Bradyrhizobium diazoefficiens: one gene and its partner. The protein of the gene in region 1 interacts with the protein of each later gene in a pairwise test. Links are inferred from orthologs where the notes say so. Each region holds a gene or a part of one and is shown on either strand. Other genes may lie near its edges. The genes, in order: JJB99_RS02435 and JJB99_RS21640.

Region 1 (15,115 bases):
CGACCTCGCGCACTGTCGCGCGCATGGATCTCAACGGGTTCTACCTGATCCAGGACTCGGTGCAGATGCGCGACGGCAAGCAGGTCTTCGCCACCCATGGCATCTTCACTTACGACCGCGACGACCGGACCTACAAATTGTTCTGGTACGATTCGCTCGGCTACACGCCGCCCTCGCCCGCGTCCGGCGGCTGGGTCGGCAAGACCCTGACGCTGGTGCGCGGCTCGCTCCGCGGCAACGCGCGCCACGTCTACGAGATCATCAATGAGGATTCCTACTCGTTGAAGATCCAGTTCTCGCCGGATGCGGAAGGCTGGGCCGACGTGCTCACCGGCGTCTACCGCCGCATCCACTGACCATTCACTCGTTAGTTCGCGAAAGCAGACCTCATGTCCATCCTGATCGACAAGAACACCAAGGTCATCTGCCAGGGTTTCACCGGCAAGAACGGCACCTTCCACTCGGAGGCCGCGATCGCCTATGGCACCAAGATGGTCGGCGGCACCTCGCCGGGCAAAGGCGGCGCGACCCATCTGGGCCTGCCGGTGTTCGACACCGTCCGGGAGGCGCGCGAGAAGACCGGCGCCGATGCCTCGGTGATCTACGTGCCGCCGCCGGGCGCGGCCGATGCGATCTGCGAAGCCATCGACGCCGAGATCCCGCTGATCGTCTGCATCACCGAAGGCATTCCTGTTATCGACATGGTCCGCGTGAAGCGCTCGCTGGCCGGCTCCAAGTCGCGCCTGATCGGGCCGAACTGCCCCGGCGTCATGACCGCCGGCGAGTGCAAGATCGGCATCATGCCCGCCAACATCTTCAAGACCGGCTCTGTCGGCATCGTCTCCCGCTCCGGCACGCTCACCTATGAGGCCGTGTTCCAGACCTCGCAGGAGGGCCTCGGCCAGACCACCGCGGTCGGCATCGGTGGCGATCCGGTCAAGGGCACCGAATTCATCGACGTGCTGGAGATGCTGCTCGCCGACCCCAAGACCGAATCGATCATCATGATCGGCGAGATCGGCGGTTCCGCCGAGGAAGACGCCGCCCAGTTCCTCAAGGACGAGGCGAAGCGCGGCCGCAAGAAGCCGATGGTCGGCTTCATCGCCGGAGTCACCGCACCTCCCGGCCGCCGCATGGGTCATGCCGGCGCGATCATCTCGGGCGGCAAGGGCGATGCCGGTTCCAAGACGGATGCGATGAAATCCGCAGGGATTACAGTGTCCCCGTCTCCCGCCCGTCTTGGCCATACGCTTGCCGAAAAGTTGAAAGGCTAATTCACTTCTTCGTACTTTTCCGGGCGAAGTTTCGCAGCAAATAGGGTAAATGGTGCCTGTCGCGCTGAGCCTCTGCCGGGGAGCTCAGCGCCAGCGCCGTTTGTTATGCGCGAACCAAAATCGCCAGGAACTCAAGTATGTCTCGCCAGGACGCGAACGCAGCCTTTGCCCTCTCATCCTTTTTGCAGGGCACCAACGCCACCTACATCGACGAAATCTACGCCCGCTACGAGAAGGACCCCTCCTCGGTCGACGCCGAGTGGCAGGAGTTCTTCAAGAGCCTCCACGACCAGCCCGCCGACGTCCGTAAGAATGCGGAAGGGCCGTCCTGGGAGCGCGACAACTGGCCGCTGACCCCGCAGGACGACCTCACCTCCGCCCTCGACGGCAACTGGGCGGAGGTCGAGAAGGCGGTCGGCGCCAAGATCGCCGCCAAGGCGCAGGCCAAGGGAGGCGATAAGGGGGCTGCGCTCTCCTCCGCGGACGTGCTCCAGGCGACGCGCGATTCGGTCCGCGCCCTGATGCTGATCCGCGCGTACCGCATGCGCGGCCACTTCCACGCCAAGCTCGATCCGCTCGGCATCGAAGCACCGAAAAACCGCGAAGAGCTCGATCCGCGCACCTATGGCTTCGTTGAGGCCGATTTCGACCGCAAGATCTTCCTCGATCACGTGCTCGGTCTCGAATACGCCACCTTGCGCGAGATCACCGCGATCTGCGAGCGCACCTACTGCCAGACGCTCGGCGTCGAGTTCATGCATATCAGCAATGCCGCGCAGAAGGCCTGGATCCAGGAGCGCATCGAGGGGCCGGACAAGGAGATCTCGTTCACCCGCGAAGGCCGCAGAGCCATCCTGATGAAGCTGGTCGAAGCCGAAGGCTTCGAAAAATTCTGCGACACCAAGTTCACCGGCACCAAGCGCTTCGGTCTCGATGGCGGCGAATCGCTGATCCCCGCGCTCGAGCAGATCATCAAGCGCGGCGGCAATCTCGGTGTGAAGGAAGTCGTGCTGGGCATGCCGCATCGCGGCCGCCTCAACGTGCTGACGCAGGTGATGGGCAAGCCGCATCGCGCCCTGTTCCACGAGTTCAAGGGCGGCTCGGCCAACCCTGATGCGGTCGAAGGCTCGGGCGACGTCAAATATCACCTCGGCGCCTCCTCGGACCGCGAATTCGACGGCAACCGCATCCATCTGTCGCTGACCGCCAACCCCTCGCATCTCGAGATCGTCGATCCCGTGGTGCTCGGCAAGGTCCGCGCCAAGCAGGACCAGCACGGCGATCCCCCTGACATGCGCATCTCCGTGATGCCGCTCTTGATGCACGGCGACGCCGCGTTCGCCGGCCAGGGCGTGGTTGCGGAATGCTTCAGCCTGTCGGACCTGAAGGGCTACCGCACCGGCGGCTCCGTGCACTTCATCGTCAACAACCAGATCGGCTTCACCACCTATCCGCGCTACTCGCGCTCCTCGCCCTACCCGTCTGACGTGGCGAAGATGATCGACGCGCCGATCTTCCACGTCAACGGCGACGATCCGGAAGCCGTGGTGTTCGCGGCGAAGGTCGCCACCGAATTCCGGCAGAAATTCCACAAGCCCGTCGTCATCGACATGTTCTGCTACCGCAGGCATGGCCACAACGAGGGCGACGAGCCGGCGTTCACCCAGCCGGTGATGTACAAGCGGATCGCGGCGCATCCATCGACGCTCGAGCTCTACGCCCGCCGCCTCATCAGCGAAGGCGTGATGACACAAGGCGAGGTCGACAAGGCCAAGGCCGACTGGCGCGCGCGGCTCGATGCCGAGTTCGAGGCCGGCACCTCCTACAAGCCGAACAAGGCCGACTGGCTCGACGGCAAGTGGGCGGGCTTCAAGATCGCCGACCAGGAAGAGGATGCGCGACGCGGCGTTACCGGCGTCGACATCGCCGCGCTGAAGGAGATCGGCCGCAAGATCACCAAGGTGCCGGACGGTTTCCGCGTCCACCGCACCATCCAGCGTTTCCTCGAGAACCGCGCCAAGGCGATCGACACCGGTGCCGGCATCGACTGGGCGACTGGCGAGGCGCTGGCGTTCTGCACGCTGCTCAACGAAAACCATCACGTCCGCCTGTCCGGACAGGATTCGGAGCGCGGCACCTTCTCGCAGCGCCACTCGGTCCTGATCGACCAGGAAGACGAGAGCCGCTACACGCCGTTCAACCATCTCGGCCACGAGCAGGGCCATTACGAGGTCATCAACTCGCTGCTGTCGGAAGAGGCGGTGCTCGGCTTCGAATACGGCTATTCGCTTGCCGAGCCGAACACGCTGACCCTGTGGGAAGCCCAGTTCGGCGACTTCGCCAACGGCGCACAGGTCGTGTTCGACCAGTTCATCTCCTCGGGCGAGCGCAAATGGCTGCGCATGTCCGGTCTCGTCTGCCTGTTGCCGCACGGCTATGAGGGCCAGGGACCGGAGCACTCCTCGGCGCGCCTGGAGCGCTATTTGCAGATGTGCGCGGAAGACAACATGCAGGTGGTCTATCCGACCACGCCGGCAAATTACTTCCACGTGCTGCGCCGCCAGCTGCATCGCGAGATCCGCAAGCCGCTGATCGTGATGACGCCGAAGTCGCTGCTGCGTCACAAGCGGGCGGTCTCGCGGCTCGAAGAACTCGCCAAGGGCACGACCTTCCACCGCATCCTCTATGATGACGCCCAGATGCTGCCGAACGAGGCGGTCAAGCTCGTTCCTGACGAGAAGATCCGCCGCATCGTGCTGTGCTCCGGCAAGGTCTATTACGACCTCTACGAGGAGCGCGAGAAGCGCGGCATCGACGACATCTATTTGATGCGGGTCGAGCAGCTCTATCCGGTGCCGCTGAAGGCGCTGGTGGCCGAGCTGTCCCGCTTCAAGAAGGCGGAAGTGATCTGGTGCCAGGAAGAGCCCCGCAACATGGGCGCCTGGCACTTCATCGAGCCCTATCTGGAATGGGTGCTGAACCAGGTGAACGGCGCGAGCCGGCGTCCGCGTTATGTCGGCCGCGCCGCTTCCGCCGCGACCGCGACTGGTCTGATGTCCAAGCATCAGGCGCAGCTGAAGGCGTTCCTGGACGAAGCACTGAGCTAATCGAAATTCCAATTGTCATGCCCCGCGAAGGCGAGGCATCCAGTACGCCGTGGCGTTCGTTCGATCCAAGATCGTCACGGAGTACTGGATCGTCCGCCTGCGCGGACGATGACGGCCAAAAACGATCGAGGAAAAGACCATGACTGAAATTCGTGTGCCGACGCTCGGCGAATCCGTCACCGAGGCTACCATCGGCCGCTGGTTCAAGAAGGCCGGCGACCCGGTCGCCGTCGACGAGCCCCTGGTGGAGCTCGAGACCGACAAGGTCACTATCGAGGTCCCGGCACCCTCCGCCGGCACGCTGAGCGAGATCATCGCCGCCGATGGCACAACCGTTGCTGTGGGCGCGCTGCTCGGCCAGATCACCGAAGGCGCCGGCGCTGCCAAGCCCGCGGCCGCTCCCGCCAAGCCTGCCGCTGCTGCTGCGGCGCCCGCGGCGCCGGCTGCTGCGCCCGCCGTGCCGAAGGCACCGCCGGCCGATGCGCCGCTCGCCCCGTCCGTCCGCAAGCTCTCCGCGGAGAGCGGCGTCGATGCCTCGACCGTTCCGGGCTCGGGCAAGGACGGCCGCGTCACCAAGGGCGACATGCTCGCCGCGATCGAGCGTGCGGCCTCGGCGCCGACCCCGGTCAACCAGCCCGCCGCCGCCGTGCAGGTTCGTGCGCCGTCACCGGCCGATGACGCCGCCCGCGAGGAGCGCGTCAAGATGACACGGCTGCGCCAGACCATCGCGCGCCGCCTCAAGGACGTGCAGAACACCGCGGCCATGCTGACGACCTTCAACGAGGTCGACATGACCAACGTCATGGCGCTGCGTGCGCACTACAAGGACGCGTTCGAGAAGAAGCACGGCTCCAAGCTCGGCTTCATGGGCTTCTTCACCAAGGCCGTCGTGCAGGCGCTGAAGGATATCCCGGCCGTCAATGCCGAGATCGACGGCACCGACCTGATCTACAAGAATTATTATCACATCGGCGTCGCCGTGGGCACCGACAAGGGTCTCGTCGTGCCCGTGGTGCGCGACTGCGACCACAAGTCGATCGCCGACATCGAGAAGGGCATCGCCGATTTCGGCCGCCGCGCCCGTGACGGCCAGCTCAAGATCGACGAGATGCAGGGCGGCACCTTCACCATCACCAACGGCGGCATCTACGGCTCGCTGATGTCGACCCCGATCCTGAACGCGCCGCAGTCCGGCATTCTCGGCATGCACAAGATCCAGGAGCGCCCGATGGTCGTCGGCGGCAAGATCGAGGTCCGCCCGATGATGTATCTGGCGCTGTCCTACGATCACCGCGTCATCGACGGCAAGGAAGCCGTCACCTTCCTGGTTCGCGTCAAGGAGAGCCTGGAAGATCCGGCGCGCCTGGTGCTCGATCTCTGATTCCTGATGCTCTGCGAGCGCCGTCGCGACTGACGCGGCGGCGCGTGTCGAACCATGGAGGCGCGCGTGACGGATAAAGTCGTTGTCATCACCGGCGGCAGCCGCGGCATTGGCCGTGCGACCGCGCTTGCGGCGACCGCGCGCGGCTACCGGGTCGTCGTGGGCTATGCCAGCAGCAAGCAGGCTGCCGACGAAGTGGTCGCACAGATCGAGGCCAGCAACGGCAAGGCCATCGCGGTGAAATGCGATGTCGCCGAGGAAGGCGACATCCTCGAGCTGTTCAAGCAAGCCGACAAGTTCGGCACGTTAGCGGCCCTCGTCAACAATGGCGGCATCGTCGGCAAGAGCGGCGTGCGCGTCGACGAGATGTCGGCCGAGCGCATCCAACGCGTGATGGCGGTCAACGTCACCGGCTCGATCCTGTGCGCGCGCGAAGCCGTCAAACGCATGTCGACCAAGCACGGCGGCAAGGGTGGCGTCATCGTCAATTTGTCATCGGTCGCTGCCAAGCTCGGCGCGCCCAATACCTATGTCGATTATGCCGCCTCCAAGGGCGCGATCGATTCCTTCACCATCGGCCTCGGTTACGAGGTCGCCAGCGAAGGCATTCGCGTCGCCGGCATTCGCCCCGGACTGATCGACACCGAAATCCACGCCGCCGGTGGCGAGCCCGACCGCGCCCATCGTCTGGCCCATCTGGTGCCGATGAAGCGCGTCGGTAGCGCAGATGAAATCGCCAACGCCATCGTCTGGCTGATCTCGGACGAGGCGTCCTATGTCACCGCAGCCATTCTCGATGTGTCCGGCGGACGCTGACGCGCCGCGCGGACGCTGACACATCCTCATCACGCTAAACTCACGGGACCTTCTCTCATGGCTACCTACGATCTCGTCGTCATCGGCACCGGACCGGGCGGTTATGTCTGCGCGGTGCGCGCCAGCCAGCTCGGCATGAAGGTCGCCGTGATCGAAAAGAACGCCACGCTCGGCGGCACCTGCCTCAATGTCGGCTGCATGCCGTCCAAGGCGCTGCTGCACGCCTCCGAGATGTTCGAGGAAGCCGGGCACTCGTTCGCCAAGATGGGCGTCTCCGTTTCCGCGCCGAAGCTCGATCTGCCGGCGATGATGAACTTCAAGCAGCAGGGCATCGACGGCAACGTCAAGGGCGTCGAGTTCCTGATGAAGAAGAACAAGATCGACGTGCTCAAGGGTACCGGCAAGATTTTGGGCACCGGCAAGGTCGAAGTCTCCGCCGATGGCAAGTCGCAGGTCGTCGAGACCAGGAACATCGTGATCGCGACGGGCTCGGACATCGCGCGTCTCAAGGGCATCGAGATCGACGAAAAGCGCATCGTCTCCTCGACCGGCGCGCTGTCGCTGGACAAGGTGCCCGGCAAGCTCCTCATCGTCGGCGCCGGCGTGATCGGCCTCGAGCTCGGCTCGGTCTGGCATCGCTTGGGCGCCGACGTCGTCGTTGTCGAATTTTTGGACCGTATCCTGCCCGGCATGGATGGCGAGATCGCCAGGCAGTTCCAGCGTATTCTGGAAAAGCAGGGCTTTTCGTTCAAGCTCGGCGCCAAGGTCACGGCCGTCGATACCTCAGGCAAGACGCTGAAGGCGACGGTCGAGCCTGCCGCCGGTGGCACTGCCGAGACGCTGGAAGCCGACGTCGTGCTCGTCTGCATCGGCCGCGTGCCGTACACCGACGGTCTTGGCCTCAAGGAAGCCGGTGTCGCGCTCGACAATCGCGGCCGCGTCCAGATCGATCCGCATTTCGCCACCAGCCTTAGGGGCGTCTATGCCATCGGCGACGTCGTCGCCGGTCCCATGCTCGCGCACAAGGCCGAGGATGAAGGCGTGGCCGTTGCGGAGATCATCGCGGGCCAGGCCGGCCACGTGAACTACGACGTTATCCCAGGCGTCGTGTATACCACGCCGGAAGTGTCCTCCGTCGGCAAGACCGAGGAGGAGCTGAAGCAGGCGGGCGTCGCCTACACCGTCGGCAAGTTTCCCTTTACCGCCAACGGCCGTTCCAAGGTCAACCAGACCACTGATGGCTTTGTGAAGATTCTCGCAGATGCGAAGACCGATCGCGTGCTCGGCGTGCACATTGTCGGCATCGAGGCCGGCGAAATGATCCACGAAGCCTGCGTCCTCATGGAATTCGGCGGCAGTGCAGAAGATCTCGCCCGCACCTGCCACGCGCATCCGACCCGCTCCGAGGCCATTAAGGAAGCCGCGCTTGCGGTGGGCAAGCGGGCCATCCATATGTAGCTACGCGCCCAGCGCCGAATCGGGCGGGAAACATATGCTGCGCCGCCTTCTTCAACCGGTCTGGGTCCTGCTGGCGATCATCTTCCTGATCGAAGCCTGGCTGTGGGACCATCTCGAGCCGATCGTTGCAAAGGTCGTCGCAGCCATTCCGCTCGCGCGCTTCAAGCAATGGCTCACGGAGCGCGTCGATGCGCTGCCTCCGGCCATGACGCTGATCGTGTTCGTGGTGCCGATCATCCCGCTGTTTCCGCTCAAGCTGATCGGGCTGTATTTGCTCACCCATGAATACTGGCTGACCGGCGTATCCACGTTCCTGTTCGCAAAGCTGCTCGGCGTCGGCGTCACCGCCTTCGTGTTCGACGTCACCCGCGACAAGCTCTTGGAGATGCGCTGGTTCGAGCGGCTGTATGAGCTCGTCTTGAAGCTGCGTGCAAAGGCGCACCTGCTGGTCGACCCGGTCAAGCAGCGGATCAGGGAGCTGATCAGCGGTAATGGCGAAGGCTGGTCCGCCCGCACGCTGCGCTTGATCCAGCGTTTCAGAAAGAGCGTGCACGAGGCGCGCTGAGCGTCCGCCGCAGACTCGCTTTCGCCACACACTCGCCGTCATCGCCCGGCTTGACCGGGCGATCCAGGGCGGCTTCAACCGCTCGTCGCAACACTTCAGCAAAGGAGGTTGCGATGGAGAACTATGTGCGATCAGGTCGGCCCCGAGAGGCGCTACGAAGGCATTACAGACCGTTCTGGGCTGCGATTGCTTCGGGACGATCGAGCGAGGATGCTGCGGTTGAGGCCGGGGTGTCGCCGGCGATCGGAGTACGCTGGTTCCGGAGGGCAGGCGGTATGCCGCCAACACATTTATCGCGGTCGTCCAAGCCTGCATCGGAGCGCTACCTCTCGTTCGCGGAACGTGAGGAGATTGCCATCTTGCGTGCACAGGGTCATGGGGTGCGAGCGATCGCTCGTCGGCTCGATCGGCCTCCATGCACGATCTCTCGTGAACTCCGGCGCAATGTGGCGCGCCGCCACGGTGCTCCAGAGTACCGAGCGACCACAGCACAATGGCACGCTGATCGGTCTGCCCGACGGCCCAAGTTGGCGAAGTTGGCCGTCAATCCGGCCCTGCGGGATTATGTGCAGGACAGGCTTGCCGGTATGATCGCCAAGCCGGACGGGGAACTCCTCGTTGGCCCGAAGGTCGTGTGGAAGGGACGCCGGGCTGTGCATCGGCAAAACCGACGCTGGGCGAGGGCATGGAGCCCCGAACAGATTTCTCGGCGACTTCGGCTCGACTTTCCCGAGGATGAGGCGATGCGCATCAGTCACGAGGCGATCTATCAGGCGCTTTATGTGCAGGGTCGAGGAGCTTTGCGCCGCGAACTGACGGCCTGCTTGCGCACCGGGCGGGCATTGCGGATGCCGAGAGCGCGCGTCCGTAAAGGCCGAAGCTTCATTCCTTCCGAGATCATGATCAGTCAGCGTCCGGCGGAGGCCGCTGATCGCGCGGTGCCGGGCCACTGGGAAGGTGACCTCATTATGGGTCTGGGAAGCTCCGCGATCGGCACCCTGGTGGAGCGTACGACCCGTTTTACCATCCTGTTGCATCTGCCGCGTATGACGGACCAGGAACGGGAAGCTGGGGTGAAAGGATCTGCACTCGCCGGACATGGCGCTGAAGCCGTGCGCGACGCCATCACCCGCGCAATCTTCACCATGCCCGAGCAACTGCGCCGGTCGCTGACCTGGGATCAAGGAGCTGAGTTGGCTCAGCATGCACGTCTGAGAATTGACGCAGGCGTGCAGGTCTACTTCTGCGACCCTCATAGCCCATGGCAGCGCGGCACCAACGAGAACACCAATGGGTTGCTGCGCCAGTACTTTCCCAAAGGGACCGATCTCAGCATGCACAACGCCGATGACCTTGAGGGCGTCGCTCTTGCTCTCAATACCAGGCCTAGGAAAACCCTAGGCTGGAAAACACCAGCGGAAACTCTCGACCAATTGCTCCGAGTGAGCGATACACAGCGTGTTGCGACGAGCGATTGAATCCGCCCAGTACGCCGTGACGGCAGTGATGGAGCCGATAGGCCGCGGCGTCCTGGATGCCCCGCCTTCGCGGGGCATGACACTGTTTGTGTGGCGGCGCGTGTACCGCCTCAACCCTCAATGCAAATGCAGCAGATGCGGCCACCACAGGCCAAGCGCGGTCATGACGAGGCCGGCGAGCGTCAGGACGCCGCTGACATAGGCGAGCGCGATCATGCTGGTGATGATGGTGGCCGAGGCCAGCACGATGCCGATCTGGAAAGCGGCGGACGCCAGCTCGAAGTGATGGTATTTCGCGGTCGCCTCGTCGCGCTCGTGCTCGGCGTGCTTGGCCTTCTCGGCGAGCTGCTCGGTGCCTTCGCCGGTCTCGGGCTCGGAACGGTAGCGCTGCGCGGTCTTGGTCCAGTCGTCGATCTGCTTCTGCAGTGCCGCCTTCTGGGCGTCGTCGGCCGTACCAGCCAGCGTGAGCTTGCCCTGTTCGGCCGCGGTCGCGACCACGGTGCGGCGGATGCTCTTGGCCTGGAAGAACGCCCAGAGATTGGCGGCCTCGACGTTCTTGCTGATCGATTCGGTCTGCGCGCCCTTGCCGAGCGTCTCCGAGATCGCCAGGAACAGCGCCAGCACGGCAATCAGAAGGGCGATCTTCTTGTTCGAGCCGGACGCGTGTTCGGCGTGCTCGGCATGCTCCATGCTTTCATGTGCGCTCATCAATCCCTCCTGCCTGTTTATCAACGATTGACCGAACCGTGCGACCGGCGCAAGAGGCACGCAGGCTGTGACAGCTTCATGTCAGGATTCGGCGGCAATTGCGCGCCGGTTCAGCGTCCGTTCACCGCCGCGGATGCGCGCTGGCATAGACTTCCAGCAGCCGCTCGGAATCGATGCCGGTATAGACCTGCGTCGTCGAGAGCGAGGAGTGGCCGAGCAATTCCTGGATGGCGCGCAGATCGCCGCCGCGTGACAGTAGATGCGTGGCAAAGGAATGGCGCAGCGCGTGCGGCGTCGCGCTGTCGGGCAGGCCGAGCGCGCCGCGCAGCCGCTCCATCGCGAGCTGGATGATGCGCGGGCTCAAGGGGCCGCCGCGCGCGCCGACAAAGATCGGGCCCTCGGCGGGCAGTGGATACGGGCACATCGCAACGTAGTCCTGCACCAGCGCCAGCACGTTTTGCAGCACCGGCACCATGCGGGTCTTGTTGCCCTTGCCCGTCACGATCAGCACGTCGCCTTCGCCGGGCCGCGGCACCTCGCGGCGCTTCAGGCCCAGCGCCTCGGAGATGCGCAGGCCCGATCCATAGAGCAGCGCCATCACGGCGGCGTCGCGCAGCAGGATCCAGGTCTCGCGGTCCTCGCCGGCGCGCTCGTCGGCATCGGCAAGGCGCTTGGCCGATGCCATCGGCAGCGGCTTTGGCAGGCTCTTGGCGACCTTCGGCGCGCGGATGGCCGTGAGTGCGCCGACCTTGCCCTTGCCCTCGCGCTCGAGGAAGCGGCCGAACGAGCGCAGGCCCGCCAGCGCGCGCATCAGCGAGCGGCCGGCGATGTCGTCGGCGCGGCGCATCGCCATGAAGGCACGGATGTCGGTGGCTTCGAGCGCGGCGAAGCGCGCCAGCGTCACGCGCTCGCCCCAATGGCTGCAAAGGAAATCCAGGCACTGCCGCAAGTCGCGGCCATAGGCCTCGAGCGTCTTCGGCGACAGCCGCCGCTCGGCGCCGAGATGCGCCAGCCAGCGCGTCATCTCCTGCGCGATCGAGGGATCGGCGCTGGCGAGCTCGATTTGGGGGGCGGCCGCTTTGCTCATGCGCTCTGGACGGAATGATTCCGCACAGTATATCGCATCACACCCGTTTATCGTTCGCTAAGGCCGCCTCGGGCCGCTAGCCTGAACGCCCAAGGTTCCGATTCTCCCTCCAAAGCCCATTGATGGATCATTCGTCGCGCAGCAACGCCGCCCCCGCCACCGCGACCCGCATGGTCGACGTGCTGGTGCCGGTCGCGCTCGACCAGACCTATTCCTACAAGGTGCCGCGCGGGATGGAGCTGAAGGCCGGCGATCTCGTCGGCGTGCCGCTCGGGCCGCGCGAGGTGCTCGCCGTGGTCTGGGCCGAAAACGCCAATCCGGATCCGCGCCTGCACAACCGCCTCAAGGAGGTCAGCGAGAAGCTCGACGTCCCGCCGCTCAAGCCAGAGCTGCGCCAGGTCGTCGACTGGGTCGCGAATTACACGCTGAGCCCGCGCGGGATGGTGCTGCGCATGTGCCTGCGCATGGGCGAGAACCTCGGCCCCGAGCGGGTCCGCGCCGGCGTACGCTTGACTGGTGATCCGCCAAAACGGCTGACGCCGGCGCGGCAGCGCGTGATCGAGCTGTTGTCGGACCGGCTGCTGCACGGCAAGTCGGAAGTCGTCAAGGAGGCCGGCGTTTCCGCCGGCGTGATCGACGGCCTCGTCGACGAAGGCACGCTGACGGTCGAGCCGATGCCGCCGCCTCCGCCGCCACCTAGCCCCGATCCGGATTTTGGCCGGCCGGATTTCACACAGCTGCAGCGCGCCGCGGTCGATACGATGCGCGCCCTTGCGGCCAACGGCACCTTCCACGTCGCGCTGCTCGATGGCGTCACCGGCTCCGGCAAGACCGAGGTCTATTTCGAAGCGGTCGCTGAAGCGATCCGCCGCGGAAAACAGTCGCTGATCCTGATGCCGGAGATCGCGCTCACCGGCCAGTTCCTCGACCGCTTTGCGCAGCGCTTCGGCGTGCGCCCGATCGAATGGCACTCCGAGCTGACGCCGCGCACCCGCGCGCGCAATTGGGCAGCAATCTCCGAGGGCTCAGCGCCGGTCGTGGTCGGCGCGCGCTCGGCGCTGTTTCTGCCTTATGCCAACCTCGGTCTCATCGTGGTCGATGAGGAGCACGATCAGGCCTACAAGCAGGATGAGGGCGTGCATTACCACGCCCGCGACATGGCGGTGGTGCGCGCGCATATCGCAAAGATCCCGGTCGTGCTGGCCTCGGCGACGCCCTCGGTCGAATCCGAGGTCAATGCGCGCAAGAACCGCTATCAGCGCATTGCGTTGCCCTCGCGTTTCGGCGGCCAGCACATGCCGCATATCGAAGCCATCGACATGCGCCGCGAGCCGCCCGCGCGCGGCCGCTATATCTCGCCGCGGCTTGCTGGCGAAATCAGGACCGCGATCGAGCGGCGCGAGCAGGCGCTCTTGTTCCTCAACCGCCGCGGCTACGCACCGCTGACGCTGTGCCGCGCCTGCGGCCATCGCTTCGCCTGCACCATCTGCGATGCCTGGCTGGTCGATCACAGATTCCGCCAGCGCCTCGTCTGTCATCATTGTGGCTTCTCGGTGCCGCGCCCGCATATCTGTCCGAACTGCTCGGCCGAGGAATCGCTGGTCGCAGTCGGTCCCGGCGTCGAGCGTTTGCAAGAAGAGGCCGCCGCGCTGTTCCCCGAAGCGCGCACCATGGTGCTGTCGAGCGATCTCATCACCTCGATCGAGACCATGCGGAGCGAGCTCGCCGAGATCGCGCAGGGCCGCGTCGACATCATCATCGGCACGCAGCTCGTGGCCAAGGGCCACAATTTTCCGCGGTTGAATCTGGTCGGCGTGGTCGACGCCGATCTCGGCCTCTCCAACGGCGATCCGCGCGCGGCGGAACGCACCTGGCAATTGCTCAACCAGGTGATCGGCCGCGCCGGCCGCGAGCAGGGCCGCGGCGTCGGCTATCTCCAGACCCACCAGCCCAATCATCCCGTGATGAAAGCGCTGATCGCCTGCGACCGCGAGGCCTTTTACGACAGCGAGATCGATCTGCGCGAGAAGACGCTCTATCCGCCGTTCGGACGCCTCGCGAGCCTGATCATCTCCGCCGGCGACCGCCCGAGTGCCGAAGGTTTTGGCCGCCGCCTCGTGACGCTCGCGCCGCGCGACGAGCGCGTGGTGGTGCTGGGCCCGGCGGAAGCCCCGCTCGCCGTCATCAAGGGCCGCTACCGCTTCCGCATCCTGGTGAAATCGGCGCGCGGCTTCGATCTCTCGGACTATTTGCGCAACTGGCTCGCGGTCTGCCCGAAGCCGACTGGCAATCAAAAGCTAGAGGTGGACGTCGACCCGCAGAGCTTTTTGTAAGGACTGCCGCCGCGAGGCACCCTGCGCTCCCTCCCCCCTTGTGGGGGAGGGCAGGGGAGGGGGTAGCCCCGGAAAAGGTGTGAGTGAGAGCCACAAGATGCTTTTAGGCAATCGAGGGAATCCCCGTGTGGCACCCCCCTCTGTCCAGCGGATGGATGGGTAACAAAACAGACCGGATGGATAGGTAACAATCGTTCATGGTTTGGTCGGCTGCGGCGCTGCGCTAGCGCAGCGCCGCAGCCTGCGTGTTTTCTGGTCGATGATGCCGATCGGTATGTGGAAGAAGCGCACTTGCCATTGCCCATCGGCGGCCTCCTCGACGGCAACGGCCTCACCAATGAGAGCGCTGGAGATGTGAATGAGTTCGCCGCGCCACTTGATCTCGCCGTTGGAGCGGACCTGGCGCACCGCGGCTTCGGCTGGATAATCCGGCTCCGGAAGCCGCCTCGGCATCGCACGAGACGAAGGCTGATAGACGCTGGCAGGTGGGCGCTGGCCAAGTGACTCGTGCGGTCGTTCTTCGTTGTAGTCGCGCACGAATGCCGCGAAGCGACGAGCCTGCGCGGCCTGGGTCGGCGGCGGCGGCTGCATGGCCTCCAGAAGCGTGAGGTGAAAACGCTCGTGGCGGCCGTTCTGCTGTGGATGGCCGGGATCAATCCGTTCATGGCGGATGCCAAGCTTGATCCACCATACCGACAGTGCCGTCAGGCCCGTGGTTCCGGTCGAGGCGAACGGCGAGCCGTTGTCGGAGCGGATGATCTGCGGCAAGCCGTACTCGCGAAACGCCCGCTCCAGCAGCGGTTGGCACTCGGCATGTTGCGTGCTGCCCGTCGCCGCCAGGCTAATCAAATAGCGGCTGAAGCCATCGGTCACCGTGAACGGTTCAACGCGAGATCCGTCGCCCAGGC
Region 2 (14,485 bases), 4.0 Mb from region 1 along the record:
GCCTCGACCGGCCCGACCTCGAATTCACCCCCTACGTGCCGCGCCATCCCGAGCGCGTGCGCGAGCACGGCGGCGACATCTTCGCCGCGATCCGCCAGAAGGACCTCATCGTCCATCATCCTTACGAATCCTTCGACGTGGTCGTGCAGTTCCTGCAGCAGGCCGCGCGCGACCCTGATGTCGTCGCGATCAAGCAGACGCTCTATCGCACCTCCAACAACTCGCCGATCGTGCGCGCGCTCGCGGAGGCTGCCGAAGCCGGCAAGTCCGTCACCGCCCTGATCGAGTTGAAGGCGCGCTTCGACGAGGAAGCCAACATCCGCTGGGCGCGCGACCTCGAGCGCGCTGGCGTGCAGGTGGTCTACGGCTTCCTCGAATTGAAGACGCACGCAAAGCTCTCGATGGTGGTGCGCCGCGAGGGCGGCAGTCTCACCACTTACGTCCACACCGGCACCGGCAATTACCATCCGGTCACCGCACGCATCTACACCGACCTCTCCTATTTCACCTCCGATCCGACCATCGGCCGCGACGCCGCGCGCGTATTCAACTTCATCACCGGCTATGCCGCGCCGAGCGATCTGGAGAAGATGGCGGTGTCGCCGCTGACCTTGCGCAAGCGCATCATCGAGCACATCCAGGGCGAGACTGCGCATGCGCAGCACGGCCGTCCCGGTGCGGTCTGGATGAAGATGAATGCGCTGGTCGATCCCGACATCATCGACGCGCTCTATGAAGCCTCGCAAGCCGGCGTGCAGGTCGAGCTCGTGGTGCGCGGCATCTGTTGCCTCAGGCCCGGCATCCCCGGTCTGTCGGAGAATATCCGGGTCAAGTCGATCATCGGACGCTTCCTGGAACACGGCCGAATCTACTGCTTCGGCATGGGTCAGGGCCTGCCGAGCGCGAAAGCGGCTGTGTATATCTCCTCGGCCGACATGATGCCGCGCAACCTCGACCGCCGCGTCGAGGTGCTGTGTCCGCTGCAAAATCCCACGGTGCATCAGCAGGTTCTCGAACAGATCATGGTCGCGAATCTGAAGGACAATGAGCAGAGCTGGCAATTGTTGCCGGACGGGTCCTCAACGCGTATGAAGGCCGCGAAGGGCGAGGAGCCTTTCAACGTGCACAACTACTTCATGACAAATCCGAGTCTGTCTGGCCGTGGAAAGTCGCTCAAGGAATCCTCGCCGCGCCGCCTCACGCGCCGTAATGAACGTCATCAATCCTGATCCGGGACCGTCGACGTGAAGCGGCCGCGCAAGCGCGGCTCGAGCGTCGCGGTCATCGACATCGGCTCCAACTCGGTCCGTCTCGTCGTCTATGAAGGACTGACGCGAAGCCTCATTCCGATCTTCAACGAGAAGACGCTGTGCGGCCTCGGGCGCGAGGTGCAGAGCACGGGCCTGCTCGCGCCTGACGCGGTCGACAAGGCGCTGACGTCGCTGAAGCGATTCCGTGCGCTGTGCCGCGTGATGCAGGTCGGCCGCGTGTTCGCGATCGCGACCGCGGCCTGCCGCGACGCCTCCAACGGCCCGGACTTCATCGCCAAGGCCGAGCGGATCTGCGCGGTGAAGATCGAGATCCTGTCCGGCCCGCGCGAGGCGCGGCTGTCGGCGCTCGGCGTGATCTCCGGCATCCATCATCCCGACGGCATCGTCGGCGATCTCGGCGGCGGCTCGCTCGAACTGATCGACGTGCGCAAGAACAGAGTGCGTAGCGGCGTGACGCTGCCGCTCGGCGGCCTCGCGCTCCAGGACCTCGCGCACAAATCGATCAAGCGCGCCGACCGCATCGTGCGCGAGGAGATCGACGAGGTCGAGCTGCTCGCCGCGGGCCGCGGCCGCACCTTCTACGCCGTCGGCGGCACCTGGCGCGCGCTCGCGCGCATCCACATCATCCAGAGCGGCTATCCGCTCCAGGTGATGCACGGCTATTCGATTCCGGCCGCCGAGGCGCTCGACTTTTCTCGCCGGCTGCGCCGTCTTGCCGCCAGCAACACGCTCGCCGACATCGAGGTCGTCGCCGATGCCCGCCGCCCGCTCCTCACCTATGCAGCGCTGGTGCTCGAGCACATCATCCGCGTGGCAAAGCCAAAGACCATCGTGTTCTCGACCTTCGGCGTGCGCGAAGGCCTGCTGCACGAGAAGCTGACGGAGTCCGAGCGCAACAAGGACGGACTGATCTGCGCCGCCGAGGAGCTGAACCAGCTGCTGTCGCGCTCGGCCAGACACGCCCGCGAGCTGATTGCCTGGACCGACCGCCTGGCGCGCGTGGTGAAGCTGCGTGAGACGCCGGAGGATCGCCGCCTTCGCCACACCGCCTGCCTGCTCTCCGACATCGGCTGGCGCGTGCACCCGGATCATCGCGGCGAGCAGACGCTGAGCCTCGTCGTCAACGCCAATTTCGGCGCGATCACCCACACCGAACGCGCCTTCGTCGGCCTGTCCGTGTTCTATCGCTATGCGGGCTTAAGCGAAGAAAACCAGCCGCCGGCCACCACGCAGGAGCTGCTGACGCCAGCCCAGCTCGATCGCGCCCGCCTGCTCGGCGCGGCGTTCCGCGTCGCGCATCTGATCTCGGCCGCGCGTCCGGGCGTGCTGCCGGCCACCCATTTCCGCAGCCAGGACCGCAATCTGATGCTGGTGTTCGAGCACCGGCTCGGCGACATCGTCGCCGACCGCGTCGGCAGCCGCTTCCGCCAGCTCGCCCGCCTGATCGGCCGCAACGGCTCGATCGTGCGGCGGTAGATTAGAGAACTATTCCGCCGACGCCTTGGCGTGGCGCTCGGAGGATTCGAGTGCGGCCTGGCCGAGACTGCGCCGGCGCCAGATCGAGCCGACGACCAGCACGACGACGACGCCGAGCGCTGCGCAGAAATATTCGCCGCCTGCCCCGCCATGGGCGAATTGCGGCGGGATATGCAAGCTGGCGAGCATGCTGTCCAGCGAGGCGCCCAGCGGGCCGTCCAACAGGGTGTGCAGCTTCGGCGCGACGCCTGGGTCGGTCGCGATCACCTCGCCCGCGATCCAGCCGAGCAGCGCCGCACCGGCCCAGACCAGCACCGGCAGCTTTGCCAACAGCGCCATGATCAGCGCCGCACCGGCGACGATCAGCGGCACGCTGATGGCAAGGCCGAGGATCAGCAGCGGCACGCTGCCATTGGCGGCAGCCGCGACCGCAATGACGTTATCCAGGCTCATGACGATGTCGGCGACGACGACGATCTGCACCGCCTGCCACAGATGCGAGGCGGACTCGACGCCCTCCTCGTCCTCGTTTTCGGGCACCAAGAGTTTTGCCGCAATCACGATCAGCGCGAGACCGCCGACGAGCTTGAGATACGGCAGCTCCATCAGGCTCGCGACGATGCCGGTGAAGATGATCCGCAGCAGCACGGCCGCGCCGGCGCCGAGGGTCATGCCCCAGAGCCGGTGCCGCGGCGTGAGGCCGCGGCAGGCGAGCGCAATCACCAGCGCGTTGTCGCCGGAGAGCAGGATGTTGATCCAGATGATCTTGCCGAGCGCAATCCAGAAGGTCGGTTCGGACATCTCGTTGCGGAACTGGGTGAAGAATGCCCCGATCGTAGCGGGATCGAAGATCTGCCAGAGCCAGTTCACAATCAGTCCTTCCCCGTCGACTTAAAGCATGATCCGGAAAAGTGCGAAGCGGTTTTCCGAATGCTCAAACAATAGCCTAAAGCGCGATGACCTTCATCGCGCTTTAGGCTGGCTGACGGATCAGCCGACGATCTCGTTGCCCGAGAAGAACTGCGCGATCTCGATCGCGGCGGTCTCCGGCGCATCCGAGCCGTGCGCCGAGTTCTCGCCGATCGACTTTGCGTAGAGCTTGCGGATGGTGCCGTCGGCCGCCTTGGACGGATCGGTCGCGCCCATCACGTCGCGATACTTGGCGACGGCGTTCTCGCCTTCCAGCACCTGGACGACCACCGGGCCCGAGGTCATGAACTCGACCAGTTCGCCGAAGAACGGGCGCGCCTTGTGCACGGCGTAGAAGGTCTCGGCCTGTTCCTTGGTCATGCGGATGCGCTTCTGCGCGACGATGCGCAGGCCCGCCTTCTCGATCACGGCGTTGACGGCGCCGGTCAGGTTACGCGCGGTGGCGTCGGGCTTGATGATCGAGAACGTGCGTTCGATGGCCATAATCTTGTCCTTGAGAAGAAAGCGGTGGTTCGGAGTTGCCGGGCTTATATCGGCGCCTTCGCCGGACGGCAAGCGACCCCCAAGGCGCCCCCACAGGCGCTTCGCCACAGGCGCCCGGCCTCCTATTCCAACATGAATTACAACAATTTCACCCAGATGAACCCAATCTGAAACCCCCGTCAGGGTTCGGTTCAGCTTCACAGGCGTAACGTTGGGCCTATCGAAACCAAAGCCCGATCATCGGGCAGACCGTTTCGGCGGCCTTTTCATCGGCGCGATAGCCCCGCGCCGGCAGTTTTGAGGAGATCACCATGTTGAGGAAACTTTCGCTTGCCGCCGTCACCGCGGTTGCGCTGGGTGCCGCGCTGGCACCGACCTCCGCCTCCGCTCACTGGCATGGCGGCTGGGGCTGGCACGGTGGCGGCTGGCATCACGGCTGGGGCTGGGGTGGACCGCGCTTCTATGTCGGCGCCCCGGTCGTCGCCTACGGCTATGGCGGCTGCTATGTGCGCCGGCTGGTCCCGACCCCATGGGGACCGCGCTGGCGGCTGATCAACCGCTGCTACTGAGCCCGACAGCACCTTTCTCGAGGTACCTTCCCCCAGGGTACCTTCTAAGCGAAGCCCCGGCGTTCCCCCCTGCGCCGGGGGCTTTGTATCTGCGCCGATACTGCGCGAGTTCATGCAATTTTGACGAGAATACCGGGAATGCCCCGCGGTCGGCGAAACTATTTTGGCGGCAATGACTTGGTACCGTGTCGTTACCTGGAGCACACGGAACCGCGCAATGGCTGGGCCTTTTGCCAATGACAGCGAACACATCGACCGGCGCACCAGCCGCTCGATTTGCGACGCCGTGGGCGAACGGCTGCAGCAGAGCATCCGCCCCGACCCTCGGCTGCCGACGCATCTCGAGCAGCTCCTCGATGAGCTGAGGCGGCGCGAGCGCGATCCGCACTGATGTGATTCGCGAAGCGTAGCCCTCACCGAAAAACGGGTTGCGTTCGAGGCGCCTTGCGGTGACAAGGCCGCATGCTTGCCATCACCGACCTCTCCATCCGCCTCGCCGGACGCCTTCTGATTGACCAGAGTTCCGTGCAGATCACGCCCGGATCGCGCGTCGGCATGGTCGGACGCAACGGCACCGGCAAGTCGACCCTGTTCAAGGTGATCCGTGGCGAGTTCGCGGCCGAGCACGGCTCGGTGACGCTGCCGCCGCGCTGGCGTGTCGGCAGTCTCGCGCAGGAAGCACCGAACGGCCCGGAAAGCCTGATCGCGGTCGTGCTCAAGGCCGATCTCGAGCGCGACGCGCTGCTGCGCGAGGCCGAATGCGCGACCGACCCGCACCGCATCGCGGAGATTCAGACCCGGCTCGTCGACATCGACGCACATTCGGCGCCCGCACGTGCCGCCGCGATCCTCTCCGGTCTCGGCTTCTCCGCCGCCGATCAGCTTCGTCCCTGCGCGGAATTCTCCGGCGGCTGGCGCATGCGGGTTGCGCTCGCTGCGACGCTGTTCGCCGCCCCTGACCTCTTGCTGCTCGACGAGCCCACCAACTATCTCGACCTCGAAGGCACGCTGTGGCTGGAGGACCACCTCGCGCATTATCCGCGCACGGTGATCGTGATCAGCCACGACCGCGACCTGCTGGAAAGCTCGGTCGACCAGATCCTGCATCTGGAGCGCGGCAAGCTCACGCTCTACAAAGGCAGCTATTCCTCGTTCGAGGAGCAGCGCGCCGCGCGCGAGCTGCTCGATGCGAAAGCCGTCAAGCGCCAGGAAGCCGAACGCGCCCGCCTGCAAGCCTTCGTCGACCGCTTCAAGGCCAAGGCTTCGAAAGCGCGGCAAGCACAGTCCCGTGTCAAAATGCTGGAGCGGTTGAAGCCGATCACGGCGCTGGTCACCGAAGACGTCCGCGAGATCACCTTCCCCGCACCTGAAAAAATTCTGTCGCCGCCGATCATCGCGGTAGACAACGCCTCTGTCGGCTACGACCCGGCGACCCCGGTGCTGAGCCGCGTGACGCTCCGCATCGACAATGACGACCGCATCGCGCTGCTTGGTGCCAACGGCAACGGCAAGTCGACCTTGGTCAAGCTGCTCGCCGGGCGGCTCGCGCCATTCTCCGGCAAGGTGACGCGCGCCGACAAGCTGTCGATCGCCTATTTCGCGCAGCACCAGCTCGACGAATTGAACGAGGACGCCTCGGCCTACGACCACGTCCGCAAGCTGATGGGCGACGCGCCCGAGGCAAAAGTGCGGGCACGCGCCGGCGGGATCGGCTTCTCCGGCAAGGCCGCCGACACCAGAGTGGGAAAACTCTCGGGCGGCGAGAAGGCGCGGCTGCTGCTGGGACTTGCCACCTTCTTTGGCCCCAACATGATCATCCTGGACGAGCCGACCAACCATCTCGACATCGACAGCCGCGCCGCGCTGGCCGAGGCCATCAACGAATTCCCCGGCGCGGTGATCATGGTCTCGCACGACCGCTATCTGATCGAGGCCTGCGCCGACCGGCTCTGGATCGTCGCCGACCGCACCGTGACCAATTATGACGGCGATCTCGACGAGTACCGCCGCCTGGTACTGTCCGCGCGCAATGCGGAAGCCTCTCCGCGCGAGCGCAGCGCTGCGAGCGAGAAGCCGCAGCGCCCGAAGCCGGACAATCGCGGCTCACTGAGGAGGCGCATCGCCGAAGCCGAGGCCGAGATCGCCCGCGTCAGCGACATCATCGCCAAGATCGACACCGCCCTCGCTTTGCCCGACATTTTCACCCGCGATCCCAAGCAAGCCGCGCAGCTGTCGAAGGCGCGCGCCAATGCCGCCGACGCGCTGGCGCGCGCGGAGGAACAATGGCTTGAGGCGAGCACGCAGTTTGAGGAGGCGGCGGGGTAACGCCTCGGCAGTGAGCCCCGCACCAGCAAACTGGAGAAACAACCCCATGCAAAGTACAGGTATTTTTATACCGACAAGTTAAGGATTGAACGAGATTGGCTTTGCAGGGCTGGCGGCGCCCACCGCGGCTCTGCGATCAGGTGAAAAAAGCGTTGAGCTTCTCTACCAATAGTTCCGGCGCTTCTTCCGGCAGATAGTGACCGCAGGGCAGGCTTTCGCCTCGGACGTCGTTGGCCTTGGCGCGCCATGTATCGAGTACATCGTAGCTCGATCCGACGACGCCCTTTGCGCCCCACAGCACCAGCAGCGGACAACCGATCTTGCTGTCGGAATCGGCTTCATCGTGGATCAGGTCGATTCCGGCAGCGGCGCGATAGTCCTCGCACACCGCATGCAGGGTCTCGCGGGTGTAGCAGCGGCGGTACTCTTCGAAAGCAATCGGGTCGATCGCGCCGGGCGTCTTGTTCTGCTTGTTGATATGAGCCTGCAGGTAGAACTCGAGATTGTTGCCGATCAAGGTTTCCGGGAGCGGCGCCGGCTGAATGAGAAAGAACCACCACATGTAACGCGTGGCGAACTCCTTGTTCACCTTGGCATACATCGTCGCGGTCGGCGCGATGTCCAGCAGAACGGCCTTGGAAACGGCATCCGGGTGATCATGCAGGAGGCGATGGAGAACGCGCCCGCCGCGATCGTGGCCCACCGCCTGGAAGCGGTCAAAACCGAGCGCGCGCATCACCTCGACCTGATCCCGCGCCATCTCGCGCTTGGAATATCCGATACTGTCCTTGCCGCCTTCGGGCTTGCTCGAGTCGCCGTAGCCGCGCAAATCAGCCAGCACCACGGTGAATCGCTCTGCAAGCGTGGGGGCCACCTTGTGCCAGCACGCGACTGTCTGCGGGTGTCCGTGCAGCAGCAGAAGCGGCGGTCCCTCGCCTTTCACGAGCGTATTGATCTCGGCCCCACTCGTCTTGAGGCGCATCTGGCGAAACCCTGGCAGCAGCTTTTGAATCTGGTCCGTGTTCACGGCATTATTCTCCTGAGCAAGAGCCTCGGGTGCCAGCATTGCCGAACCGAAGGCACCCGTTGTCAGCGCCATCGACATCAAATGGCGGCGCGTCAGCCCGATCTTCGATGGATCGGCGTGCGATTGGGCCTGTTCGAAGTCACGCATGAGAGTCTCCCTGGAATATTTGTCGCGAACGAAGGCGCGGCCTCTATCAAGACATCGATTTCATCAACAGCGTCGCGATCACGATCATGATCGCGCCGCCGACGCGGGTGGAGATCTGGGCGAATGCCATCAGGCCCATGCGATCGGCGGCGCCGAGAATGGCGACATCACCGGTCCCGCCGAGGCCCGAGTGGCACGCGGTCACGATCGCCGCCTCGACCGGATACATGTTCAGCCACTTGCCGACGAAGAATCCCGACGCGATCATCGCCAGAACGGCGGCCGTGCAGATCATGATGTAGCCGGGATTGAAGGACGCGACGAGTTGCTGCCACGACACCAGCAGCGTTCCCATCGCGACCAGGATGGCGAAGGTCAGGTTGGTCGACATGAACTTGTTGATTTGATAGGCGCCGAGCTCCATCTCGGCCGGCAGGATCCTGGCCAGCTTCAGTGCCACCGCCGCGATGATCATCATGATCGGACCGGGAATCCCCGTCACCGGCGCCAGCACCATTCCGAGCACGAACAGCGTGGACGACAGGACGATGCCCGCGCCGAGCAAAGCGAGATCGATCGGCTGGTCCGGCCGCGCTTCGCCGAGAATGTCATCGTCTCCCGTCCTGACCAGCATCCCCCTCCCATTGAGATTGCCGCGCTTCTCACCAAGCCGAGCCAGCAGGCCCGCGCTGACGATCGCGACGACATTGCCGAGAAGAGCCGCCGGCACCATCTGCGCAACGAGCTCGGCCTGCGGCCGCTGCAACATCTCCGCATAGGCGATCGAGAGCGGCAGGACGCCTTCTGCAAGACCGCCACCAAGGATCGGAATGATGACGAAGAAGAACGTGTCCTTCGGGCTGTGACCGAACAGCAGCCCCATGGCGATCCCCGCCGAGACCGCCGCGATCGTACCGACCAGGAGCGGGACGAACATGCGAATGAAGCCTTGAACGAGGACGCGATAGGGCATCCCCAGGATCGAGCCCGCGACCAGGCAAGCAATGAAGAAATATTGGAAGTTGGCCGTGCGGAACGTGGTCGTGATCGCCTTCAGCGCTGCGTCGGGCATCAGACCGTAGCTCACCAGCGCCGACGGCACGAACAGGCAGAGGATGGCCGTGCCGCCGATCTGCTTCAGGACCGGTATGGTCTGGCCGAGCTTGCCGAGCAGGAAGCCAAGCAGCATCAGGACCAATAGACCGCCGATCACATCGTTCGGCAGCTTGCCGAAATGGACAGCCGCTGCACAGACGAGCGCGGCGGCGAGGTAGATGCCGCCGGGCAACGGACCGATCTTGAGGCGGGCAAGCTTCACCGGAGCAGCAGCCTCCGGCGCTTCAGCCGGGCGATATGTCGTGTCTACCAAGGGTCCCTCCGCTGTTTGTCATTGATTTATTCGTGGCGCGGCGATCAGCGCCGCGCGCGAGGTCGTGCAGGTCAGACGATCCAGGGATTCTCCGTGCGATGCCGCGCCTCGAAGGCGCGGATATCGTCGGCGAAGACAAGCGTAGAGGCGATGAAATCGCGGCCCGTCAGAAAGGCTTCCTTCCTCGCCGGCTCGATGTCGAACACGATCGCGCGGCGGCCGCGGTCGAATTGGATCGTCTGCGCCGTAAGGTCGATCGTGACGTCGTTGCGCGAGCGGTCGGCCACGACGGCGGCGAGCCCGACTACGACGCCGGCCTCGAGAGCGATCGTCAACAGACCGTTATTGGCGCAATTGTCGTTGAAGATGCCGGCAAAGCTGGTGCCGATGAGTGCGCGGATGCCGAGCTGCTGAAGTCCCCACACCGCATGCTCGCGGCTCGAGCCGCAGCCGAAATTCGGGCCGACCACGAGAAAGCAGGCGTCGCGATAGCCGTCCTGGTTCAGAACGAAGTCCGGATTGGGCTTGCCGCCGCTAAAGCGCAGCAGGTTGAAAGCGCCCTCGCCGAGCCCGCTGCGGTCCACGCCCTTGAGGAACATTTTCGGCATGATGACGTCGGTGTCGACGTTCGGCGCCATCATCGGCGCGGCCACGCCCGTGACCTGATCGAACGGCGTCATTGGCGCAGCCCTCCCAGCATCGAGCGAACGTCGGTGATGCGCCCGGTGACGGCTGCCGCCGCCACCATCGCCGGGCTCATCAGATGCGTGCGCGCGCCAGGTCCCTGGCGGCCTTCGAAGTTGCGGTTGGTCGAGGAGGCGCAGCGCTCTCCAGGCCTCAGCACGTCGTCGTTCATCGCAAGGCACATCGAGCAGCCGGATTGGCGCCATTCCACGCCGGCGTCGATGAACACCTTTGCAAGCCCCTCCGCCTCGGCCTGCGCTCTGACCTGGGTGGAGCCGGGCACGACGATCGCGCGCACGCCGGCCGCGACGCTGCGGCCGCGAAAGATTGCGGCTGCATCGCGCAAGTCTTCGATGCGCGAATTGGTGCAGGACCCGATGAAGGCGAAGTCGATCGGTATGGATTGAATGGGCGTGCCCGGCGTCAGGCCCATATAGCTCAGCGCGCGCGTGGCCGCGGCCTTGCGATCGGGCCCACCCACGGGATCAGGCACACTGTCGGTGACCGCGATCGCCTGGTCGGGACTCGTGCCCCAGGTCACCAAGGGTGCCGCCTCGGATACGTCGAGCGTGACCTCGCGGTCGAACCGGGCATCGGGATCCGAGGCCAGTGCCAGCCAGCTCCTGGCCGCCCGCTCCCACATCTCGCCCTTCGGCGAGCGCGGACGGCCTTCCAGATAGTCCAGCACTTTCTGATCCGGCGCGATCACGACACCACGCGCGCCCGCCTCGACGATCATGATCGACATCACGATCCGGCTCTCGACGCTCATGTCCGAGACGATGGGACCACTGAACTCCACCGCGTATCCGGCGGCGCCGTCGGCACCGATCCGCCGGATCACCTCCATGACGATGTCCTTGGAGGTGAGGCCGAGCGGCGTACGGCCGGTCAACTGCACGCGCATCGTCTTGAGCCGGCGATAGCGGACCGTCGAGGTCGCGAGATAATGCTCGATGTCGGACGTCCCGATACCGTAGCCGAGTGCACCGAACGCTCCATAGGCCGTGCTGTGGCTGTCGCCGGCCGCGATCACCATGCCCGGCATGACCAGTCCCTGCTCGGGGGCGACGACATGCTCGATGCCCTGGCGCGGATCGAGGATGTCGAAATATTCGATGCCGAAATCCCGGGCGTTCTCGGCGAAATAGTCGACCTGCCGTGCCGCCGCGCCATCGGGCATCGCGCGGGTGCGCCGGGCGGACGTGGGATTGACGTGGTCAACCACCATCAACGCCGCCTTCGGATTCCAGACCTTGCGTCCGGCCGCGCGCAAGCCGGCGAAGGCTTGCGGACTGGTATATTCGTTGAGCACCGTGCGGTCGACATAGAGCAGCACGAGACCGCGATCATCGAGATTGCGGACGACATGGGCGTCGACCAGCTTGTCGTAAAGCGTGCGCGCGGCCATCGCGCTTTCCTCCGGGAGAACTCTTTGCTCAAGGTGCCGCCCGCGGCACTGGAAATCCAATGTCGTGTTCTGATATCGTTATGCAGAGCATGCATAAGCGATGCGGAGCTGGCCGGAGGCGATGTCATGGAGATTAATTGGCTGCACGATTTCATCGCGGTGGCGACCACGCGCAGCTTCTCGCGCGCGGCCGAACAGCGCAATTGCTCGCAGCCGGCGCTGAGCCGCAGGATCCAGGCGCTCGAAGTCTGGACGGGCGCACCGCTGCTGGAGCGCACGACACATAGCGTCAATCTCACGCCCGCAGGGGAAGGCTTTCGCGAGATCGCCGAGGACGTCCTGCGCCGGCTCGCCGCCGGCCGGCTCGACGCTCAGGAACGGGCCCGCGGCGCCTCCGACGTGCTGAAATTCGCATCGACCAACGCGCTGTCGCTGACCTTCTTTCCTGATTGGCTGCGCGGCATCGAGACCAAGCTCTCGTTCGTTCCGAACGTGCAGCTCGTCGCCAATCACATGGAAGCCTGTGAACGCATATTGCTGGCCGGCGACGCACATTTTCTGCTCTGCCATTTTCACCCGGCGGCGGCGACGGCGCTGGCGCCGTCGCATTTTCGCTCGCTGCATGTCGGCGACGACAGGCTCATTCCGGCATCGGTGCCGGCATCAGCCCGGAGCCGCAAGCCGCTTTACAAGCTCCCGGGTACCCAGGCCGCGCCGGTCCCGTTCCTGAGCTTCCGTCCCGAGTCCGGCATGGGCCGAATCCTTGAAGCCGTGCGCGCGAAATCGCCGCGCGACATTCATCTGCGTACGACTTTCACGTCTCATTTGGCGAAGCTGCTGGTGACCATGGTCCAGGCCGGCCGGGGCATGGCGTGGCTGCCCGAAAGCTTGATCAGCGCTCCGCTCGCCTCAGGCGAGATCGTCGCAGCAGGCGGGCCGGAATGGTACGTGCCGATCGAAATCCACGTGTTCCGGCCGAAGCTTCGCCTCGCCCAAGCCGCAGAGGCGTTCTGGCGCCACATCGAGAAAAACAGCAGTCAGGGCTGAGCATTGTCGGGCGCGCTGCTGCGAAAGAGACGAGCCCCATCGCACCACAAGCTGTGGCTCCGGCTCAATACCGCAGCATCATTATCGTGCTGCGCTAGGTGTTGGGACGCGACTTGATCGCGAGCCAAACACCTACGCCGCCTTCTTCTTCGGCTTCGGCTTGGTCGCCTTCGGCACGACCTGCGGCTCGGGATTGCCCTCGATTGAGGACAGGCGACCGGACGTGAAGGTGTAGATGCCTGCACGCGGTCCGGTGGCCCACGTGACCACGGCGACGCGGCGGCCGGCAGCATCGCTCGATAGATTGACGGTCGAGGGCGCGCCGATGCCGCGCACCACGTCGCATTCAGTATGGCCGAGCGCGACGGTGCCGCCCGATGGTGCCGGTGCCGTCGTCGATGCATTGGCGTCAGTTGGGCCCGGAGTGGGCGCCATGCCGGGACAGGCGCCGTCGGCGCTGACCAGGTCCTCTGCGGTCACCGGTTTGTCGGGGGTCAGCGGCGGCGATTCGATCGAGATGCTCTTGATGAAGAGGCGGCCAGGTTTCTGGAACCACTCGGCATCCTTCGACAGCAGATCGGTCCCGCCCGAACAGCCCGCAATGAGCGGTGCGACGGCGGCCAACGCAACTATGAGCGACTTGGGAAGCTTTTGATGTCGCACGATAAACTAAATTCCCCGCGTGAAGGACCAGCCCTAAGCGATTGTCCCAACATCACTTTGCGGCACGAAGGTGACAAAGGCCAGCATCACCCGAAAAGTGCAAATTATCATTAATTGCGATCGACGCTAATTCCGGCGTTGCCACCGGCCCCGTTCGTCGGCCTGCCAATAAGTGACATCAAATCCCCGCGCCTTGCAATCCGTCCAGGCGCTGCGGGCCAAAGCCAGCGCATCCGGGTCGTCGCCGTTGAACAGCAGCACCATGCGCTCGTAGCCCTGCGCGTCCTGCGGCAGCGCGGCGTTGTCGATCAGGAAGCGGACATTGGCGCCATTCGGGTTGCCCTCCTCGATCGCTAGCACGATCGGCTGATCGGCGGCATCGTTCACGCGCCAGGTCGCGTGCGGCAGGAAGGAATCGTCGCGATAGGTCCATAAATGCGCGTCGAGCGCATCGGCGCGCTCCTCCGAGGTCGACTGCACCACGACGCGCCAGCCGCGCTCGAGCGATTTCTCGAGAAGCGGCGGCAACACGTTCTCCACCGTCATGTTTTGCAGATGGTAGAACAGGACTTCGGTCATTTGCGCTCGTAGTGATCTGCCACCAGGCGATCCAGCAGGCGGACGCCGTAGCCGCTGCCCCAGCTCTGGTTGATGTCGGTCTTCGGCGCGCCCATGGCAGTCCCGGCGATGTCGAGATGCGCCCAGGGCACACCGTCGACGAAGCGCTGGAGGAACTGCGCCGCGGTGATCGAACCGCCGTGACGGCCGCCGGTGTTCTTCATGTCGGCGAACTGGGAATCGATCAGCTTGTCGTATTCGGGGCCGAGCGGCATGCGCCAGACCTTCTCGCCGCTCTCGATGCCGGCAGCATGCAGGCGTTCGGCGAGTTCGTCATTGTTGGAGAACATGCCGGCATGCTCGGTGCCGAGCGCGACCATGATCGCGCCGGTCAACGTCGCAAGGTCCACCATGAATTTCGGCTTGGTCTTCTTGGCGACGTACCAGAGCACGTCGGCCAGCACGAGGCGCCCCTCGGCGTCGGTGTTGATGATCTCGATGGTCTGGCCCGACATCGAGGTGACG

The links.
Region 2: the proteins of JJB99_RS02435 (region 1) and JJB99_RS21640 interact in binary tests that used the Escherichia coli proteins (3 or more experiments, as listed by UniProt). The link is inferred for Bradyrhizobium diazoefficiens from one-to-one orthologs.

Annotation. Positions count from the first base shown.
Region 1 is NZ_CP067100.1:510,302-525,416, forward strand. The notes cover bases 1,033-4,581. They hold JJB99_RS02435 (2-oxoglutarate dehydrogenase E1 component), read left to right. Parts: upstream 1,033-1,411; coding sequence 1,412-4,381; downstream 4,382-4,581. Other genes in these bases: sucD (succinate--CoA ligase subunit alpha), read left to right, coding at 1,033-1,274; odhB (2-oxoglutarate dehydrogenase complex dihydrolipoyllysine-residue succinyltransferase), read left to right, coding at 4,521-4,581. In the rest of the region: JJB99_RS02425 (DUF1579 family protein), read left to right, coding at 1-356; more of sucD, read left to right, coding at 390-1,032; more of odhB, read left to right, coding at 4,582-5,762; JJB99_RS02445 (SDR family oxidoreductase), read left to right, coding at 5,817-6,578; lpdA (dihydrolipoyl dehydrogenase), read left to right, coding at 6,636-8,036; JJB99_RS02455 (hypothetical protein), read left to right, coding at 8,071-8,601; JJB99_RS02460 (IS30 family transposase), read left to right, coding at 8,715-10,079; JJB99_RS02465 (DUF4337 domain-containing protein), read right to left, coding at 10,197-10,787; JJB99_RS02470 (tyrosine recombinase XerC), read right to left, coding at 10,909-11,874; JJB99_RS02475 (primosomal protein N'), read left to right, coding at 11,997-14,207; JJB99_RS02480 (IS481 family transposase), read right to left, coding at 14,403-15,115. UniProt on the Escherichia coli protein: E1 component of the 2-oxoglutarate dehydrogenase (OGDH) complex which catalyzes the decarboxylation of 2-oxoglutarate, the first step in the conversion of 2-oxoglutarate to succinyl-CoA and CO(2).
Region 2 is NZ_CP067100.1:4,527,893-4,542,377, forward strand. Bases 4,704-7,622 are described here. They hold JJB99_RS21640 (ABC-F family ATP-binding cassette domain-containing protein), read left to right. Parts: upstream 4,704-5,191; coding sequence 5,192-7,054; downstream 7,055-7,622. Other genes in these bases: JJB99_RS21630 (sulfur globule protein precursor), read left to right, coding at 4,704-4,729; JJB99_RS21635 (hypothetical protein), read left to right, coding at 4,947-5,120; JJB99_RS21645 (alpha/beta fold hydrolase), read right to left, coding at 7,191-7,622. Also shown: JJB99_RS21610 (RNA degradosome polyphosphate kinase), read left to right, coding at 1-1,229; ppx (exopolyphosphatase), read left to right, coding at 1,245-2,747; JJB99_RS21620 (TerC family protein), read right to left, coding at 2,757-3,617; ndk (nucleoside-diphosphate kinase), read right to left, coding at 3,738-4,160; more of JJB99_RS21630, read left to right, coding at 4,472-4,703; more of JJB99_RS21645, read right to left, coding at 7,623-8,036; JJB99_RS21650 (2-hydroxycarboxylate transporter family protein), read right to left, coding at 8,275-9,597; leuD (3-isopropylmalate dehydratase small subunit), read right to left, coding at 9,669-10,277; leuC (3-isopropylmalate dehydratase large subunit), read right to left, coding at 10,274-11,692; JJB99_RS21665 (LysR family transcriptional regulator), read left to right, coding at 11,819-12,739; JJB99_RS21670 (hypothetical protein), read right to left, coding at 12,872-13,363; JJB99_RS21675 (DNA polymerase III subunit chi), read right to left, coding at 13,529-13,981; JJB99_RS21680 (leucyl aminopeptidase), read right to left, coding at 13,978-14,485. UniProt on the Escherichia coli protein: Genetic data indicate it may be involved in ribosome assembly or function.